DNA from 3 places in the Alteromonas sp. CI.11.F.A3 genome. Region 2 is predicted to be linked to each of the others. Evidence: predicted binding sites of a transcription regulator. Region 2 holds the regulator's gene; each other region holds the start of a gene.
The links. Region 2 encodes MetJ, which represses methionine synthesis genes. Its sites were predicted from a motif close to TAGACGTCTAGACGTCTA; they were not measured.
Positions count from the first base shown of each region.

Region 1: msrA (peptide-methionine (S)-S-oxide reductase MsrA) is a predicted target of MetJ. The motif match lies at 2,563-2,580, and genes of this name have one in related genera.
Region 3: serA (phosphoglycerate dehydrogenase) is a predicted target of MetJ. The motif match lies at 3,738-3,755, and genes of this name have one in related genera.

Region 1 covers NZ_CP136708.1:887,829-893,892, forward strand. The annotation lists gene R1T43_RS03850 (alkaline phosphatase family protein) at 1-217, opposite strand, end outside; gene R1T43_RS03855 (hypothetical protein) at 605-1,750, shown strand; gene msrA (peptide-methionine (S)-S-oxide reductase MsrA) at 1,939-2,484, opposite strand; partial or broken gene R1T43_RS03865 (thiol-disulfide oxidoreductase DCC family protein) at 2,668-3,048, shown strand; gene R1T43_RS03870 (SDR family NAD(P)-dependent oxidoreductase) at 3,155-3,964, shown strand; gene R1T43_RS03875 (sodium-dependent transporter) at 4,172-5,593, shown strand; gene R1T43_RS03880 (NAD-dependent epimerase/dehydratase family protein) at 5,797-6,064, opposite strand, start outside.
Region 2 covers NZ_CP136708.1:651,361-657,424, reverse strand. The annotation lists gene priA (primosomal protein N') at 1-1,844, opposite strand, end outside; gene rpmE (50S ribosomal protein L31) at 2,156-2,368, shown strand; gene R1T43_RS02870 (hypothetical protein) at 2,531-2,845, opposite strand; gene R1T43_RS02865 (malic enzyme-like NAD(P)-binding protein) at 3,228-4,469, shown strand; gene metJ (met regulon transcriptional regulator MetJ) at 4,549-4,875, opposite strand; gene metF (methylenetetrahydrofolate reductase) at 5,027-5,911, shown strand.
Region 3 covers NZ_CP136708.1:1,330,771-1,336,834, reverse strand. The annotation lists gene R1T43_RS05670 (nucleoside hydrolase) at 1-612, shown strand, start outside; gene R1T43_RS05665 (ATP-binding protein) at 683-2,302, shown strand; gene R1T43_RS05660 (5-formyltetrahydrofolate cyclo-ligase) at 2,344-2,955, shown strand; gene rpiA (ribose-5-phosphate isomerase RpiA) at 3,037-3,693, shown strand; gene serA (phosphoglycerate dehydrogenase) at 4,037-5,266, shown strand; gene R1T43_RS05645 (YdiY family protein) at 5,368-6,064, opposite strand, start outside.

The sequences.
Region 1 (6,064 bases), 240 kb from region 2:
AGGTGAGTTGGTAGTAGATAGGTATATTGGCAGTAAAGCTTTCATCTACAGTGGCAGACAATAAGTGAATGAATGCGTGCTTACCTACTTGCACGCAAGTGCTTGTCACCTCTGCGTTAAGCTGCGACTCATGTTGAGTAAGTGCAAACGTTGGCGCTTTAGCCTCAGAGGTTACTAGCCAGATATGACACGCACTTTGTGTGACTCGTCTAACCATTGGGCCTGCAATCACCGCAGGAATATACTGCTTAGAAATAATATGCTCCTACCAAAAGCAATAAGAAGAAAAATGTACCTTACTCTTTTTTGGCTTTAAACGGTATGGTAGATATACTCGCTTACATTTTTTACCCTAACGGGCTTAACTCGTGACGGTTTGCGCCCATAAATTTGTCTTTGCCCTACGGCTAAAACTGCAGGCGGTATCGCAAATGGTGATATCGTAAATTTGACCGGCAGTAGAATTATAGGCCCTGATCCCGTTTGCGGGCTGATTTGTTGCCAGCAGTTTACTGATAGCGGTTTGTTGATAATAAGTTAGTGCTTACGGCTTATGCCAGGCGTGCGCTAAATGGGCATCTTAATGTTGAAGGAAGTGAATATCATGTTGAAAAATTGGCCGGTTGCCGCGTGTATTGTCGTAGCGTTAAGTAGTGTTATGGCAGGCTGTAGCGAGAACAAAGATGCCGCATTTAGCGAAGACGCAGCTAGCGCCACAACTAGCTCGGTTTTAACCTCTGTTGGGCGTTGGATATCCACTGATACTAGCGATGTAATGCAAGACCCTCAAACCTCAGGACTCATTGAAATTGATGGCCAACTAGTCACTATTGCAGATGGGAGTGCCGCGTTCGAGCAGCAAAGAAAACTGCATTTTCTTGATAAAGATACGGCAACACTGACTACCTCAAGTAATGCATTTAAACTTGCCACAAGAGTGCGCCGAAGTTGTTTTAGTGACTATTTAACCAATGCACCAGATTTAGAAGCGCTAGCAAGCGACCCAAGTAACCCGAATGTGATTTATACCGTAACTGAAGATGCCACCCGCACGGGGACTCTCTCTACCCGCTGCGAAAAGAAATATCAAAACACGGGCTCAACCGATTATCCCACCTTGTTGGTTCGATTAGAGCGGGATGAGAATGATAGCGTCACCATGACCCATGTTCGTCCTTTGCAGTTTCCTACCGAATTTGAAGTGGGTAACTTTCCCAACGACGGTATCGAAGGCATGGCCATGGCAGAAGATGGCACCTTGTACTTAGGTCTTGAGAAGGACAAAGCGGGGCAGCCGCGTATTTTCTCGCTAAACATAACAGATGATTTTTGGCAAAGTGCGGACTTCGCTGTGGTAGATGAACCTGATTTATCGGTTCCTATTTTTGATGCGGGTAGCCACCCTATTAATGGCTTAGCACTTTATAGTGCTGAGGGCGGTAATAACTTCTTACTGGCCGCGGCCCGAAACGATAACGAGGTCTGGGTTATTGATGTTGCTGGTAAGGTTGAAACAAAACGTATCTCTATGCAGTTTAATGTAAGTGCGGATAATGAGTGTGGCGAATATGTAATGGATAACGCTTCAATTGAAGGGCTGGTAGTAGTAGAAGATACCTTGTGGCTAATAAACGATCCGTGGAAAGTAAACTACTTGAAGAACATCAAATGTGACGCAGAGACACCACGTTACGAAGCCATGGCACCTTTATTGTTCTCAGTACCTTTAAATGACGCATGGTTTCAGTAGTGCTATGCGTCAGTAGCACTAAGCTCCAGTAGCAAAGAACTCCAAAAATACTGAGTTGCAATAGCGCTGTGCTTCAATGCACGGGCTATCAATAGAAATAAAAAATGCGGTTACAGATTTTAATCTGTAACCGCATTTTTGTTTGGCCGTTCAACGCGAGTAAGCCAAGCTAATTCTATTGTGGCTGCTTATGCCTGCGTGCGTAAACGTGAAGCAAATGTCTTTTTAAACTTCGCTAGTTTAGGTGCAACTACCATTGAACAGTATTGGTTTTGTGGATTATTTTTAAAGTAATCCTGATGGTAGTCTTCAGCCTGATGGTAGTTATCAATGGGCACAACTTCGGTGACAACCGGATTAGGCCAAATCTCCTCAGACGTAATCTCTGCAATAATAGCTTCAGCAGCGTCTTTTTGCGCATCGTTGTGATAGAAAACCGCACTGCGATATTGGGTGCCCACATCATTGCCTTGACGGTTCAATTGAGTAGGATCGTGTAGCGCAAAGAATATCTCTAATATTTCTCGATAACTGATGTTATCTGCATCATAAGTCACTTGAACCACTTCAGCGTGACCAGTACCGCCACCACAAATCGATTCATAGGTTGGTGAGGCATCTTCGCCGCCTGCATAGCCAGATACTGCCTTTTCAACACCTTCAACCGTATTAAATGCTGACTCTATACACCAAAAACACCCGCCTGCTAGGGTGGCTACTTGTAAATTTGCCATTGTGTTACCTCAGAAAAAACTTATGACATCAGTGTGGGTGTGAGCGCGGGTAAACTCAAGTCATCCAAGTGCATTTTTTTAGCGTATAAAAGTATAATAAATAAAAAGCCCAAAATACGAACAGCTTAAAACATAGAAAGTACAAAAACATAGAAAGCTACCGCCAAGTCAGAGGTGACTACATTGATAATTTTTTACGATGGCTACTGCCCCTTGTGTAAAACAGAAATGCGCCATTTACGAAAACGGGATAAAGACGGCGCATTAACCCTTGTAGATATTCAAACACCAGAGTTTGCCGCTCAATACCCTGAGTTAGATTGGCATGCGCTGAATGCCAGAATTCACGGGTTATTACCCGATGGCACGCTTATTACTGGGCTAGATGTAACCCACCAAGCGTGGAAAGCCGTGGGTGTGGGGTGGCTATATGCCCCTTTGCGCTGGCCTGTTATTCGAATTGTTGCCGATTGGTGTTACCTCAAATTCGCCAAACACCGCTATACCATTTCGTATTTACTGACCGGTAAAAAACGTACCTGTGACCGATGTGTGCCTGGCGAGATTCAACAGGAATCACCCTGTGATGCGAATGCTGCGCATACTAAAAGCACAGCTGGGGCGAAAAATAATGCGAGTATCGAAAGCACACAAGGCACAGGTGGCGACAATGACTGATAATCCCAAAGCCGAGCAAAATACTGCTGAGCAAAACGCTAGTACGGTGTCTCTTGTCATTGGGGCGTCGGGCGGGATAGGTAAGGCTCTGGTTCAATTATTGGCAAGCGCTGACGCCGGTGAAGGCGAGAACCCTAAAAAGGTTATAGCGCTTAGCCGCAGTGGTTATAAAGACCCTACGTGGCCAGATAATGTGACGGCAATTAGCTTGTCTGAACACAATGAAGCCAGTATAGCGGCGTTTGTTACACACCTTAAAGCTCAAGGTACACGAGTGAAGTTAGCGATTGTCGCTACCGGCGTACTTCATAATGAACCCTTGGGGCTTCGGCCAGAAAAACGGCTTGAAGATATTAGTGAAGGAGCGCTAGCAACTTACTTTGCAGTCAATAGTACGATGCCCGCTTTATGGATGAAGTACTTGGTGTCTGTAATGGTGAAAGAAAGCCCGTCTATTGTTTGTATTAGTGCGCGGGTGGGCAGTATTTCTGATAACAAACTCGGGGGCTGGTATGGATATCGAGCTTCAAAAGCCGCGCTTAATATGTTGGTAAAAACAGCCGCGGTAGAGTACACACGGCGTTTAAAAGAGCCACTCTTAATGTGCTATCACCCAGGCACTGTCGATACAGGGTTATCAGCACCGTTTCAGAAAAACGTAAAAGCAAAAAAGCTGTTTACGCCTGAATTTACGGCTAATCAACTGCTTACTCATTTGTCAAAATTGAGTGAATCTCGCCATCTAAACGGCAACGAAAGCTGCCACTTCATTGACTGGGACGGTAAAGTGGTAACTTGGTGATACGCCAATTGCCGCTTTCTGTAAGCCCAATATCAAGACTTTTTATTACACTGCTGTTACCATGCATTTCAGGGAATGGTGCAGTGTTTTGACTCGCTTAAAAAAGGCGAGCAATACGACGTAGTCGACGCCATTAGCACGATGAAATAATCATAAGTTATCGCCATCCCAGAAAACATAAAAATAAACTCAACAAGAGGAAGGGATATGAGCGGGGCCAGAGAACAGTTCGGATCGCGCATAGGTTTTATTCTAGCAGCGGCAGGATCGGCAGTAGGTATTGGTAACCTTGTTGGTTTTCCTGTGGGCGCAGCAAAAAATGGCGGTGGTGCATTCTTGTTAATGTACGCCATTTTTGTATTCGCTATTTGCTTACCTGTGATGTTAGCGGAAATGTCAGTGGGGCGTCATGCCAAAAAAGATCCATTAGGCGCATACAGTGCAATCAGTGGTAATTCTGGAAAGTGGAAAATCGCTGGCTGGTTAGCCATTGCTACGCCATTTATGATTGCCGTGTTCTACATGGTGATCACGGTGTGGATTTTCGGTTATCTATTTGAAACTGTCAGCGGTAATTTAGACATCTTAGCTAACCCAGATACCTTTGGGTTATTTATTAATTCATCGTCTATTTTTGCTTATATGGCTGTGGTTGTCGGTGTGGTTTATCTTATTCTGCAAGGTGGTGTTAAAGAGGGTATTGAGAAAGCCGCTAAGCTGCTAATGCCAGCCCTTTTTGTCATGCTAATTGGCCTTGTCGTATTTGTGCTTACTCGCGAAAACGCCATGGCAGGTGTGAAGTTTTATATTATTCCAGACTTCTCAAAGCTCACCGCAACTGTGGTTAATGGTGCGCTTGCACAAGCCTTTTTCTCCCTATCGCTAGGTATGGGGATATTGATTACCTACGGCAGTTATATCGACAAAAGAGCAGATGTACCTACGTCGGCAAAGTTAGTAGCCATAACCGATACCGCAGTGGCCTTCACGGCCGGCTTGATGATTCTACCGGCGATATTCTCATTCAACCCTGATATTAACCCTGATGAACTTAGTGAGTCATCGGTGAGCATGATCTTCACTTATTTACCTAACATATTTTTAGCGCTGCAAAGCTCTATTGGCTATGTTGGGGCGTCTATCGTGGCAAGCCTGTTCTTCCTATTAGTGTTCTTTGCCGCAATTACGTCTTTAGTGTCTATCTTTGAAGTGCCAGTAGCGGCGTTAATGGACGAGAAGGGCGTAAGCAGAAAGTGGGCGTTAGCATCACTTGGCAGCGTAATGCTTGTGCTAGCAATATTGTGTACTTTGTCTTTTGGCAAAGTGGAAGCACTTACTCAGTTTGCCAGCTACGCGGGTGTCGATAAGTCGCTTTTCGACGTTATTATTGACGTATTTTACGAGACCATTTTGCCATTAAACGGCTTCTTGATTTGTATCTTCGTTATCTATCGTTGGAAGAGTGCAAACTTCAATGCATCCCTTGAAGAGGGAAGTTCAGGCTATCGCGGCGGATGGTTTGAAAAGTATGTTGATGTATCGCTTAAGACCTTTATCCCTGCCATCTTATTGGTTATTTTCATCAATACCGTGGCGGTTAAATACTTCGGCGTTAGCCTGTTTGGCTAGTCGTTATTCTCGGCTAATAGCTGTTCTCAGTTAGTCGTTACACTAGGCTAATTGACGTAAAACGTATATCAATAATAAGGCGCTCAAATGTGAGCGCCTTATCTATTTATAACCCCCGCACCTTCTTTGCAAGCATGCATATTTCTTTGTAAGCCTGAACGTTCTTTATAAAACTAGTGTTTCTTTCACAACGTGCAATATGACTAAACCATGTCATCAGGGTTAGCATAGTCAGGGACTATTCCCAGTAAACCCCAACTCGCTTTTGCATCAATCACTTTGCCCGTAGGTGGTAATTCTGACTCACTAAACGTGGGTGCAGGTATCCCTTTTTTGTTTGCAGCTTGGGTATAGTATTCGCCTCTTTTCGGGTGCTGTAAACTACATAAGTGGTATAAGTTTGTGCTGTCAGCATTGCTACTGACACCCTCGCTACTAGTGGACAAAATAAGTGTCTTTAACGCGGCAACC
Region 2 (6,064 bases):
CGCGCAAAGTGGGCATAACCGTTGTTCACTAAATCTTGTAATAAAGGATGGTGAGGGTTGTGGGTTTGCAACCACATTTCTCCGGGTTTACTTGCCCGCCCGGCTCTACCTGCTAGCTGTGTTACTAGCTGCGCTAGCTTTTCTGGCGCCCGAAAATCAGCACTAAATAACGCCCCATCACAATCTAAAACAACCACCAGTGTAACGTGAGGAAAATGGTGTCCCTTTGACAGAATTTGCGTGCCCACCAATATTTGGTGCTCTTGGCGGTTGATCGCATCTAAGGTTTGATGCAGCTTATCTTTTCCCCGAACCGAATCACTGTCTATTCGCACGTGCTTGGCATCGGGGAAGAGCTTCATTAAGCCCTCTTCTACCTGCTCGGTGCCCGTCCCCGCTGTTACCATTTCATGACTGTGGCAAGCTTCACACTCTTTGGGCATTGAACGGGTAGCACCGCAATGGTGGCATTGCAGCCTGTTTTGCCCTTTATGCACAGTATAAGGTCTATCGCAACGTTTACACATTGCCGTAGTGCCGCAGTGATGACATAAAAGGGCTGGGGCATAACCCCGTCTATTTACAAAAACCAGAATCTGATTCCCAGCATTCACATGCTGGCGCATAATTGTCAGCAAGCCTTCTGAAATACCGTAATGAATAGGCTGGTCTCGGGCATCTAATAAATACTGCTTAGTGCTTTGCGCCCCTGCGGCGCGGCGGGTTAGTTGTAAATGCGCGAAGCGACCGTTTAAAGCATTATTGAGCGTTTCCAGCGCTGGCGTGGCACTACCAAGTAACAAAGGAATGCTATGCTCTTTAGCTCGCATGGCTGCTAAATCTCGTGCGTGATACCTAAGCCCATCTTGTTGTTTGAATGATTCATCATGCTCTTCATCTACGATGATCATGCCGGGGTTTTTAAGCGGCGTAAAAATAGCTGAACGCGTACCAATAATAATACCTAGTTCGCCTGCCCTTGCCCGCTGCCATACCGATAATCGCGCCGCGTCTGTCAATTGAGAGTGCAATACCCCAACAGGAATATTAAAACGTTTTTCGAACCGCGAAACGGTTTGCGGCGTTAAACCAATTTCAGGCACTAAAATAAGCACTTGTTTGCCGGCTTTAAGCAAAGGTTCTATAGATTGCAGATACACTTCGGTTTTACCGCTACCTGTAACCCCCTCAAGCAAGCTGATTGCAAAAGTACCATGCTGCTGGTTTAACGCCGCTATCGCTACCCCTTGTTCTTTATCAGGTACGGGCTTTTCGCCAATGTCGAAGGTATCTAACCAAGCTTGCGCAGTGAGTTCAGGTGTAATTTCCACTAACTCAATAAGTGCTTTATCTAATAGCGCTTTCACTACTGCCGGTGAAAAGGTTTTGCGCGCTTCGCTAGCAATAAGTGATGTGGTTTGAACGGCTTCTAAACAAGCCATCTGCTTGGGTGCTCGGCTTAAACTATTAACATCGGTATCAGCACCTTCTGGTGTGACTTGAATATATTGCGCGGGTGATGGCGTGGCAGGCTCACCTTTTCGAAGGGGCACGGGAAGCATGGCATGTATCACTTCCCCGGGCGCATGGTGGTAATACTGCCATAACCAATGCGCCATTTTTCTTAGCGACTCGTCGATAACCGGCTCGCTATCTACTACCTCAATGATGGCTTTTATTTTACTGGTATCATCTATGTCTACACCGGATTCAACTACAATGCCTACCAATTGACGTGGGCCGAAAGGCACTTTTACCCGCACACCAGGTTGTAAGGTATCGGTATGAGAATAGGTAAATAGTTGGCGAAGCGGCACAGGTACAGCCACCTGAATGAATACCATTAAAATTGATGCCCCAATATTGATAAACGTAAAGTGAGTAGACGTAAATTCAGAACCGCTAATGATCTGGCATTTAAACATAATGTCAAATAAGGGAAGGGAATTTATTTTTGCCCCTGTGCGGAATCAACACCGCCCCTGTTTACTTCGCATACAAAAAGTGCTTGATCACTTACGACGCTTCCTTTATTATGCGCCGCTCTTTTGCGGCTGACTGCAATATCTGCGGTCGGTCATTGAATTTAAAGTTGCGTATGGTGTTTGGCTTCGGGCCAGATAGCGATACGGCCTCATATTGAAGGTAATCCAAAATGAAAGATGGTATCCACCCAGAATACGCTGAAATGACAGCAACATGTTCTTGCGGCAACGTAATGAAAATCCGTTCTACTCTAGGTAAAGATATTAACTTAGACGTATGTTCTGCATGTCACCCATTCTACACTGGTAAGCAACGTAACGTTGACACCGGTGGTCGTGTTGACCGCTTCAAGAAACGTTTCGGTGCTTTGGGCGCTAAATAAGCTCAGTACTCAGAAACACTATGTTTCTTTAAAAAAAGCGCCTATCGGCGCTTTTTTTGTGTCTGCGCTCCATAGAAAGCGCTTCCAATACAGTGCTCGGCGAGTGGAAGGCACAGCGAGTGGAGAGCTCGGCGAATGAAGAAATCGCCTAATGCAATGCTCTCAGTGAAAAGCTCTGCGTTTTAAATGCCGTTCCCAATTGCCGTTACTTTGCGAAGTGCACGCTTGCTCGCTGTCGTAGCGAACACCTTTAATCTGTGCCTTCAACGTGTGACACACATTATCGAGCTCATCTTCAAATGCTTGGTTCCAATTTGCTGCTAGCGCTTCGCTTTTCTGTTTCTCGGTTTCAAACACTGCAATAATTTCCGGCCTGCGCCAGTGCCCCATATGAGTAAGCCATTCAAAGCCAACCGACTCAGATTTTGCCCACTCACACACCGCCGTTAACGCTTCAATCAGTTTCTTTTCCGACATCTTAAGTTACGCTTTCCTTTATCATGTTTCCATTATACCTATTCCGATAACCAGCGCCTTAACTGGCCGATTTAATGCCTTTTTTACAACGCTATTCGATGCTCACTTATGCCTACGTCTATACCAACATCTATACCTACTTCTATAAAATAGAAATAATGTATTAATTTTCAAAGTATCATTAATATGGTGAATGGCAGATATTCGACGATGTCACTGGTCATACAAGCAAGTCTGTCCTAGATTAAAGGTATAAAGGGCAGATCAGATATGTACTTAAATATCCCTGTGATAGAGTCGAAGACATTCTACTGCGGCAACGCAGATTGCCCTTACGGTAACGAAGATTGCCTAACCCCTACATCGAAGGATATGTTTACTAATGTCAGATTTCAGACAACGTGCGCTAGATTATCATGCCAAACCCACGCCAGGTAAAATTAGCGTGGAGCTATCAAAACCAGCCGATAGTGTGGATGATCTTGCTCTGGCTTACAGTCCAGGGGTAGCTGAGCCAGTACGAGAAATTGCTGAAGATCCTGATAATGCTTACAAATATACAGCGAAAGGCAACATGGTAGCGGTCATCAGTAATGGTACTGCTATTCTAGGTTTAGGTAATTTGGGGCCGTTAGCTTCTAAGCCGGTGATGGAAGGTAAAGCACTGCTGTTTAAACGCTTTGCTGGGCTTGATGCTATCGATATTGAAGTAAAGCATCGCACCACGGAAGAATTCATTAATACCGTTGCCAATATTGCAGATACGTTTGGCGGAATTAACCTAGAAGATATTAAAGCCCCAGAGTGCTTTGAAATAGAACAAGAACTCATTAAGCGCTGTAATATTCCGGTATTCCATGATGATCAACATGGTACTGCCATTGTAACGGCAGCCGGCATGTTGAACGCCATTGAAATTCAGGGCAAAAATATCGAAAGCGCCAAAATAGTTTGTATGGGTGCGGGTGCAGCAGCGGTAGCCTGTATGGAATTGCTTATTAAATGTGGCGCGCAACGAGAGCGCATTTACATGTTAGACAGAAAAGGGGTTATTCATACCCGCCGTGAAGACCTTACGGAACACAAACGTTTGTTTGCCAATAATACCGATAAACGTACGTTAGAAGATGTGATGGAAGGCGCTGATATTTTTGTAGGCGTATCTGGCCCAGATGTATTGCCGCCAGAAACCTTGGCATTAATGGGGCCTAACCCGATTGTTTTTGCATGCTCTAACCCCGACCCTGAAATTAAGCCTGAATTGGCTCACGAAGTTCGAAATGATTTAATTATTGCAACGGGGCGTTCTGATTACCCTAATCAGGTTAACAATGTTCTTTGCTTTCCGTTCATTTTCCGTGGCGCATTGGATGTTCGCGCAACGGCCATTAACGACGAAATGAAAGTGGCAGCGGTAGAAGCACTCCGCGCGATTACCAAAGAGCCCGTACCAGAATCTGTGTTAGCGGCTAGCAATAGCAAAAGCTTAACCTTTGGCAAAGAATATATTATTCCTAAACCAATGGATCCTCGCCTTTGTGAACGCATAGCCTCTGCAGTGTCGAAAGCGGCGATTGAATCTGGTGTTGCAAGGCTTCCAGAAGTACCGAACCGCGCAGAGTAAAGGCAGTATAATCGAATAACTGGGCGCGCAGCCTTGTATTCGATTATTATAAAAAACGGCAATTTTCATTGCCGTTTTTTTAATCTTCTTGTTCGTTTTCAATAGAAACGTCTATACCCATATCTTCCATTATGCGTCTTGCCTCAGCAGGTACACGATTAGGGTTATCTTTTCTCAAATCTTCGTCATCCGGTAATGGCTGACCTGTAAATGCGTGAAGAAACGCTTCACATAACAATTCTGAATTCGTCGCATGACGTAAATTGTTTATTTGTCTACGCGTACGTTCATCGGTTAATGCTTTTAGCACATTAATAGGAATAGAAACGGTGACTTTCTTTACCTGTTCACTCTTTTTACCGTGCTCTGCGTAGGGATGAATATACTTACCGTTCCACTCTGCCATGATGCTAACTCTGTCTGATCTTATTTATGTTATGAAGAGAAATTCTAAACAAGTTGACGAAAAGGTCAATTGAGCAGTGTAAACCTCTTGACGTCTAGACGTAAATTCTTTAATTTAGCCGTCTAAACGTCCATAAAAGAGTAATTTTACCATGGTTTCTTACGCACAAGGTGTCGATGCACTGAATCAGTCCCTCTCGGAACTGCGTGACATTGATGTGTCATTTGAGTTTTTTCCACCAAAATCTGAGAAAATGGAACAAACCTTGTGGAAGTCGGTTGAACGTTTAGCACCATTAAAACCGAGTTACATGTCGGTGACCTATGGAGCAAACAGCGGTGAGCGTGATCGCACCCATGACGTGGTAAAACGAATTCAACAACAAACTGGGGTTGCGGCCGTCCCTCACCTCACATGTGTTGATGCAAGCCGTGATGAACTTAAACAAATTGCGCAAGACTACTGGGATTCAGGCATTCGTCGTATTGTTGCTCTTCGTGGTGATTTACCGCCAGGTGTGAAAGATACCGAAATGTATGCCTCTGATTTAGTGGCGCTACTAAAAGATGTAGCCGATTTCGATATCTCAGTGGCCGCCTACCCTGAAAAACACCCTGAAGCACCGAATGCCCAATTCGATTTATTAAACCTTAAACGCAAAGCAGAAGCCGGTGCGAGCGAAGCTATTTCTCAGTTTTTCTTCGACACCAGTGTATTTTTGCGTTTTCGTGACCGTGCAGCAGCTGCAGGTATCGACCTAGACCTAGTGCCTGGCATACTGCCAGTAACCAATTACCAGACTTTGGTAAAGTTCGCTGGGTTCACGAATGTACATGTGCCTGGGTTCTTACACAAAATGTTCGATGGACTTGACGATGACGATCAAGCTACTCGGAACCTCATTGGTGCTAACATCGCGATGGATCAGGTTAAGGTACTTGCCAAAGAAGGCGTGAAGCATTTTCATTTTTACACCCTTAACCGTAGTGAGTTGAGCTACGCTATTTGCCACATGCTAGGTGTGCGAGCAGGTTAATTTCGATTAAACCTTTGCTCCTATAGGGCAGACCAGTATACCATTTGCCTATTATCAGGTATTTGAACGACTCGTTTGCCTCGTTGCAACCTTACTTCGCTGTAAAAGGCCAAGGTAAAACGGCGAATGGCCAAGGCGAGTAATAACTAGGAG
Region 3 (6,064 bases), 680 kb from region 2:
ATGGCCCGTAAATACCCTGGGGAAATAACCCTAGTGGCTATTGGCCCATTAGGTAACCTAGCGCTAGCACTGCGTTTAGAGCCTGAACTACCTAAGTTAGTGAAAGGCGTTACCATTATGGGCGGCGCTGCATTTGTACGTGGCAACGTAACGCCACTTGCCGAAGCCAATATTTGGAACGATGCCTACGCTGCTGAGATTGTATTTGGTGCAGATTGGGACTTAACCATGTTTGGTTTAGATGTAACCAACGATACGCCGTTTTCTCCTTCTTTCGTTGAAACTCTTGAAGCGAAAAATGAGAAGCTTGGCGGTTTTGTAAAAGACACGGCTCAGTTCTACATGGATTTCTATTCTGCCAACCGTGAAGATCGTGTTTGCTTTTTCCACGATGCTTTCCCACTTGCACACTTACGCCACCCTGAGTTGTTCGAACTCACAGAAGGTCATGTACGTGTAGGTACTGGCGAGCTAGATCGTGGTCAAACAGCAGTGGCGCCTAAGGGAACAACCCCTAGCCCGCTGTGGAACAATGCGAACACCATTAAAGTGGCTACAAAAGTAGATCACGCTAAATTGGAACAATTGTTCATAGACACCTACGCTTTATAAGTGTGAAAAGAGGCTGTTCTACAGTAGTCAGCCTCTTACTTTCACATTTTAGTTGAGGAAATGTGAAAGTATGATCCCTGCCAAGGTTCCAGAGAACGAAGAACAGCGCCTAAGAGAGCTACTAAGCTATGATGTCCTCGATACAGAGGCCGAGCAACTCTTCGACGACTTAACTCAACTTGCATCGCAAATTTGCGACTCACCCATTGCGTTAATTAGCCTAGTAGACCCCGACAGACAATGGTTCAAATCTCGTGTAGGAATAGAAGCGACCGAAACCTCTCGTAATATCGCCTTTTGCTCTCATGCTATTTTACAGCGTGAAGTGTTCGAAGTACCTAACGCAAAAGAAGATCCGCGCTTTCACGACAACCCATTAGTTACGGGCGAGCCCAATATTCGATTCTACGCTGGTGCTCCGTTAATTACCCCGTCAGGGCATGCTATTGGTACACTATGCACTATAGGCTACCAGCCTAAAACCCTTACTCCCCATCAACGCAATGCCCTTAAAACACTGAGTGAATCAGTAGTTTCCCATTTGGAATTAAAACGTAAAAATAGAGAACTCGAGCGAACTAGTCAGTTCAAATCGGATTTTCTTTCTTACGTTAGTCATGAAATCAGAACCCCGTTAAATGCAATAAATACCTTTAGCCATTTACTGGAAGGTGAAGCCAAACAGTATTCTCTGCCCGCTAATTTTACCGACTCGCTCGGGCATATAAGCAAAAGCGGTGAGCGTTTGCTTGAAATAGTGAACTCTGTACTAGATATGAAGCAGATAGAAGCGGGTAAAATGCGCGTTATGCCTCGACCTGTAGGCACAACTGACTTTTTCACGCATTTATTTTCGTTAACTCGCATTCGCGCTGAAGATGGCAATGTGATTTTTAATGCTGTGATTGATGACAATGTCCCCCACTCTCTTAATTTTGACGATACTAAATTTGGTCAGGTAGCGCTAAATCTATTATCAAATGCCATTAAATACACGCACGCCAACAAACACGTTTCTATTCAAGTGAAATACAAGAAGGGAAAATTACTGCTGGTTATTAAAGACGAAGGCATTGGTATTAGTGAAGAGGAGCAAAAAAAGCTGTTCGCACCTTTCGAGCGAATGGAAAACGCGCATCAATTTGATGGTACTGGCTTAGGCTTAAATATTACCAAAAAGCTGATAGAACTTATGAATGGTTCTATAAAGCTTAGCAGTAAGTTAAACGAAGGCACCCGTGTGAGCGTGGCGATTCCAGCAGACGAAGTTAGCATCGATACTATCGAGCATGATCCTAGGTTATTACAGCCTCAAAAACTAAGTATTCCTGCTGATTCCCATGTATTGGTCGTTGAAGATCATTACATTAATCAAATAGTAATTAAAACTATATTTGATAAGCTTGGTATGCCGATATCGATTGTAGGTAGCGGTGAAGAAGGCGTTGAGTATGTAAAATCAAACCCTGTAGATTTGGTACTAATGGATATTAACTTACCGGGTATTGACGGAACAGAAGCCACCAGGCAAATTAAGCACATGCGCGCCGCATTGCCTGTTATTGCCTTGACCGCGGATGTTATTACGCACCAAGACCAGTTATTAAAAAGTGGCTTAGACGACCTACTCACCAAGCCTGTCGAAAACGCAGAGCTTATAAGGGTACTTAATCACTATTTAGGGAAGTAAAAAAGGTGGAGCCACAGAACGCCCCAAGTACATTAAAAAAAATGTCAAAAATCACGTCACGAGTAACGCTACGAAAAACATTAAGAGCAGCACGCAACGCATTATCTAGTTCACAGCAGCAGCATGCCTCTTTAGCAGTTCGAGATAACCTGCTGTCATTGCCTGCTATTACCCATGCATCATCTATTGCTTGTTACCTGCCAAACGACGGTGAAGTAGATTTACGCCCTTTTATGCACGCATGCTGGGAACTAAACAAAGGGGCTGCCCTGCATACTTCTTTGCCTGTATTGCACCCTGTTTGCAAAGGCCACCTGCTTTTTCTTCGGTATACAGATAAAACGCCAATGCGCGTGAACAAATACAACATTGAAGAGCCAATACTCGCTTGCCCAGATGTTATTCCTACCTTTCATCATCAGGTGATACTTATGCCATTGGTGGGATTCGATGCAAATGGAAACCGCTTAGGTATGGGCGGCGGCTATTACGATAGAACGTTAGCCAGTATTCAAACACAAACGATAAGACCAAAACTCATTGGTATTGCCCACGATTGCCAACAAGTAGACCAACTTCCCGTTCAGCATTGGGACATTCCTGTAAACCGTATTGTTACCCCCACGCAGCAACTGACCTTTAATCGAGCCTAACGCGTCGTTAATTCCCCCTTCACGGTGGGTTAGCCCGTGGTTTTCCGGTAAACTGATGAAAATTTAGTTAGGAGAGTCACTATGGATCAGAATGCAAAGAAGCAAGCAGTAGCTAAAGCAGCCATTGAGTATGTTGAAAACGGCAGTATTGTTGGTGTAGGAACTGGCTCCACAGTTAATTTTTTTATTGAAGAACTCGGCAAAATTAAGAACAACATTGAAGGGGCGGTATCAAGTTCTGATGCCTCTACCAAGTTGCTAGAAGCCCTAGGCATTGAAGTTTTCGCACTAAACGATGTAAGCAATATTTCGGTGTATATCGACGGTGCTGATGAAGTTACTGAACACAAACACATGATTAAAGGCGGCGGCGCTGCCCTTACCCGCGAAAAAATTGTGGCCGGTGCATCAACCACGTTTGTGTGTATTGTAGATGACAGCAAGCGTGTACCTGTGCTTGGCAAGTTCCCGCTTCCTGTTGAAGTTATTCCAATGGCGCGCTCTTTTGTGGCTCGTGAGTTGGTAAAACTAGGCGGCGATCCTGAATACCGCCAAGGCGTAGTTACCGATAACGGTAATGTCATCTTAGACGTTCATAATCTAGAAATACTGAACCCTAGAGAGCTTGAGCAGTCGATTAATAACATTCCTGGTGTGGTAACCAACGGCATATTCGCCCTACGTGGCGCAGACATCGTATTGTCTGCCACCGAAAGCGGTGTTGATACCTTTAAATAACAGCTTTAAATAATAGCTTTCAAGTTAAACCGATTTCTGTTAGATTTCCGTTTAGACGTCTAGATGGCCTTTCGAGAGTTTGAGGCTAGTACTAGTCGGATGTACCTTTGTCGTTTTACGCGGATAAAACTCGCCGATTCGATGAAGCTGCCCACGTCAAAGAATGTATATAGCGTGGCAGATGGGAGGGAGTAAGGCCGGAACAAACCCTCCACCGCATGGATGCGGTGGCGGAGCGCCCATGGATGGGTTTACCGCGTGTTTGTGTAGGCCTTGCTCACTCCCAGCTGCCGCCAAAACAGCGTACTTATTAAGTTCTACTACAGCGAGAGATAGCAAATCCATGAGCAAAGTTTCACTAGAGAAGGATAAGATCCGGATATTGTTGTTAGAGGGTGTACACCAAAGTGCATTAGAAACCTTTAAGAATAATGGATACACCAATATTGAGTATCTCAAAACGTCCCTTCCTGAAGAAGAGCTTGTTGAGAAGGTGAAAGATGCGCATTTTATTGGCCTTCGTTCACGTACTCAAATTACTGAGAAGGTAGTTGATGCTGCTCAGAAATTGGTGGCTATTGGTTGTTTCTGTATTGGTACAAACCAAGTTAATTTAGAAGCAACACAACGCCGCGGTATTCCGGTATTTAATGCACCATTTTCTAATACCCGTTCAGTGGCAGAGCTTGTTCTTGGTCAGCTTATTCTTTTGCTTCGCCAAGTACCGAGTAAAAGCGCAAAAGCGCATCGTGGTGAATGGGAAAAAACAGCAAATGGTTCATACGAAGCCCGAGGTAAAACACTGGGTATTATTGGTTATGGACACATTGGTACCCAGCTAAGTATTCTTGCTGAACACCTTGGTATGCGTGTACAGTTTTTCGATATTGAAGATAAGTTGGTATTAGGTAACTCTACGCAGATAAAGTCGTTAGAGAAGCTATTAAACACCTCTGATGTGGTATCGCTACATGTGCCTGAAACTCAGCAAACGCAAAACATGTTTGCAGCTGAGCAATTTGCGCAAATGAAGAAAGGCAGCATTTTTATTAATGCGTCTCGCGGTACGGTTGTAGATATTGATGCCCTAGCCGACGCACTTGAAAGCGGCCAGTTAAATGGCGCAGCTATTGATGTATTCCCTGTTGAGCCTAAATCGAACAATGAGGAATTCCAATCGCCTCTACGTAAGTTCGATAATGTTATTCTGACGCCGCATGTAGGTGGTAGCACCCAAGAAGCGCAAGAAAACATTGGTATTGAAGTGGCCGGTAAATTAGCTAAGTACAGCGATAATGGCTCTACTTTGTCTGCGGTTAACTTCCCTGAAGTATCATTGCCAGAGCACATTAGCCGATCTCGCCTGCTTCACGTGCATAAAAACCAGCCGGGTATTCTTACTCAAATTAACCAAGCGTTTGCAGAGAAAGGCATTAACATTGAAGCCCAGTACCTTCAAACTAACGCTGAAATTGGTTATGTAGTGGTAGATGTTCAGCAAGACAGAGCTTATGACGCGCTTGCACAACTGCAGCAGATTGACGGTACGATTAAGACCCGTATTCTTCACTAATGCTCTGTATGACGGTAGTTAATTATCGTCATACACTTTTAAAGACAAAAAAACGCTGCCTATTGGCAGCGTTTTTTGTTTCTACAATCGTTAATACGATTTTAGAAGAAGTTGTAAACTAGCGTTACCGCTGTTTCAGTATCTAGCTTTTCTACGTCGTCAGACACATTAGAGTTGTGGTCTAACTTGAATGACAACTTCATAGAAAGGTTACCGCTAATAGTAGCCGTAAGCGCCGATTCAGCACGAGACTTCGTGTTGTCAGAACCCACTTCCGTACTCACAGTTTGCGTGAATTTAGCCGTATCTGAAATTTTCCAAGAGTATGCGCTTGAAGCACGAACAATCATGCTGTTCTGCTCTTCGCCTTCTTGCGTTTCAGCAAACGAGTAACCAGGACCGATTGAGTACTCTAAAGTATGACGGTTGTTTTCAAGTACTTTTTGGTTCCAACCCACAGCAAGTGTTGATTGATAATCGAAGTTACTTAAGCGGTCATCTTCATACGATGCGAAACCAAATAAACGGTAATCAGGGTTATCTAGCTTGTAGTTACCCTGTGCAGAACCGTAAAACTTTTGCGCAGATGTGTACTCTTCTTCAGTACCATCATCGTTATCAACAGTTTCTTTTTTGTAAAGACCTTCAAGCGTGTAGTCGTTGCTCCACTGCTCTAATTCTTGGTGAGCAGTGATACCGGCACTGATTGATGATGTTTCAGTGTTACCTGTTGTTGCGATAATACCTAACTCACCTTCCATCGTGAAAGGTTTAACATCGTCTTGAGCAAAAGTAACA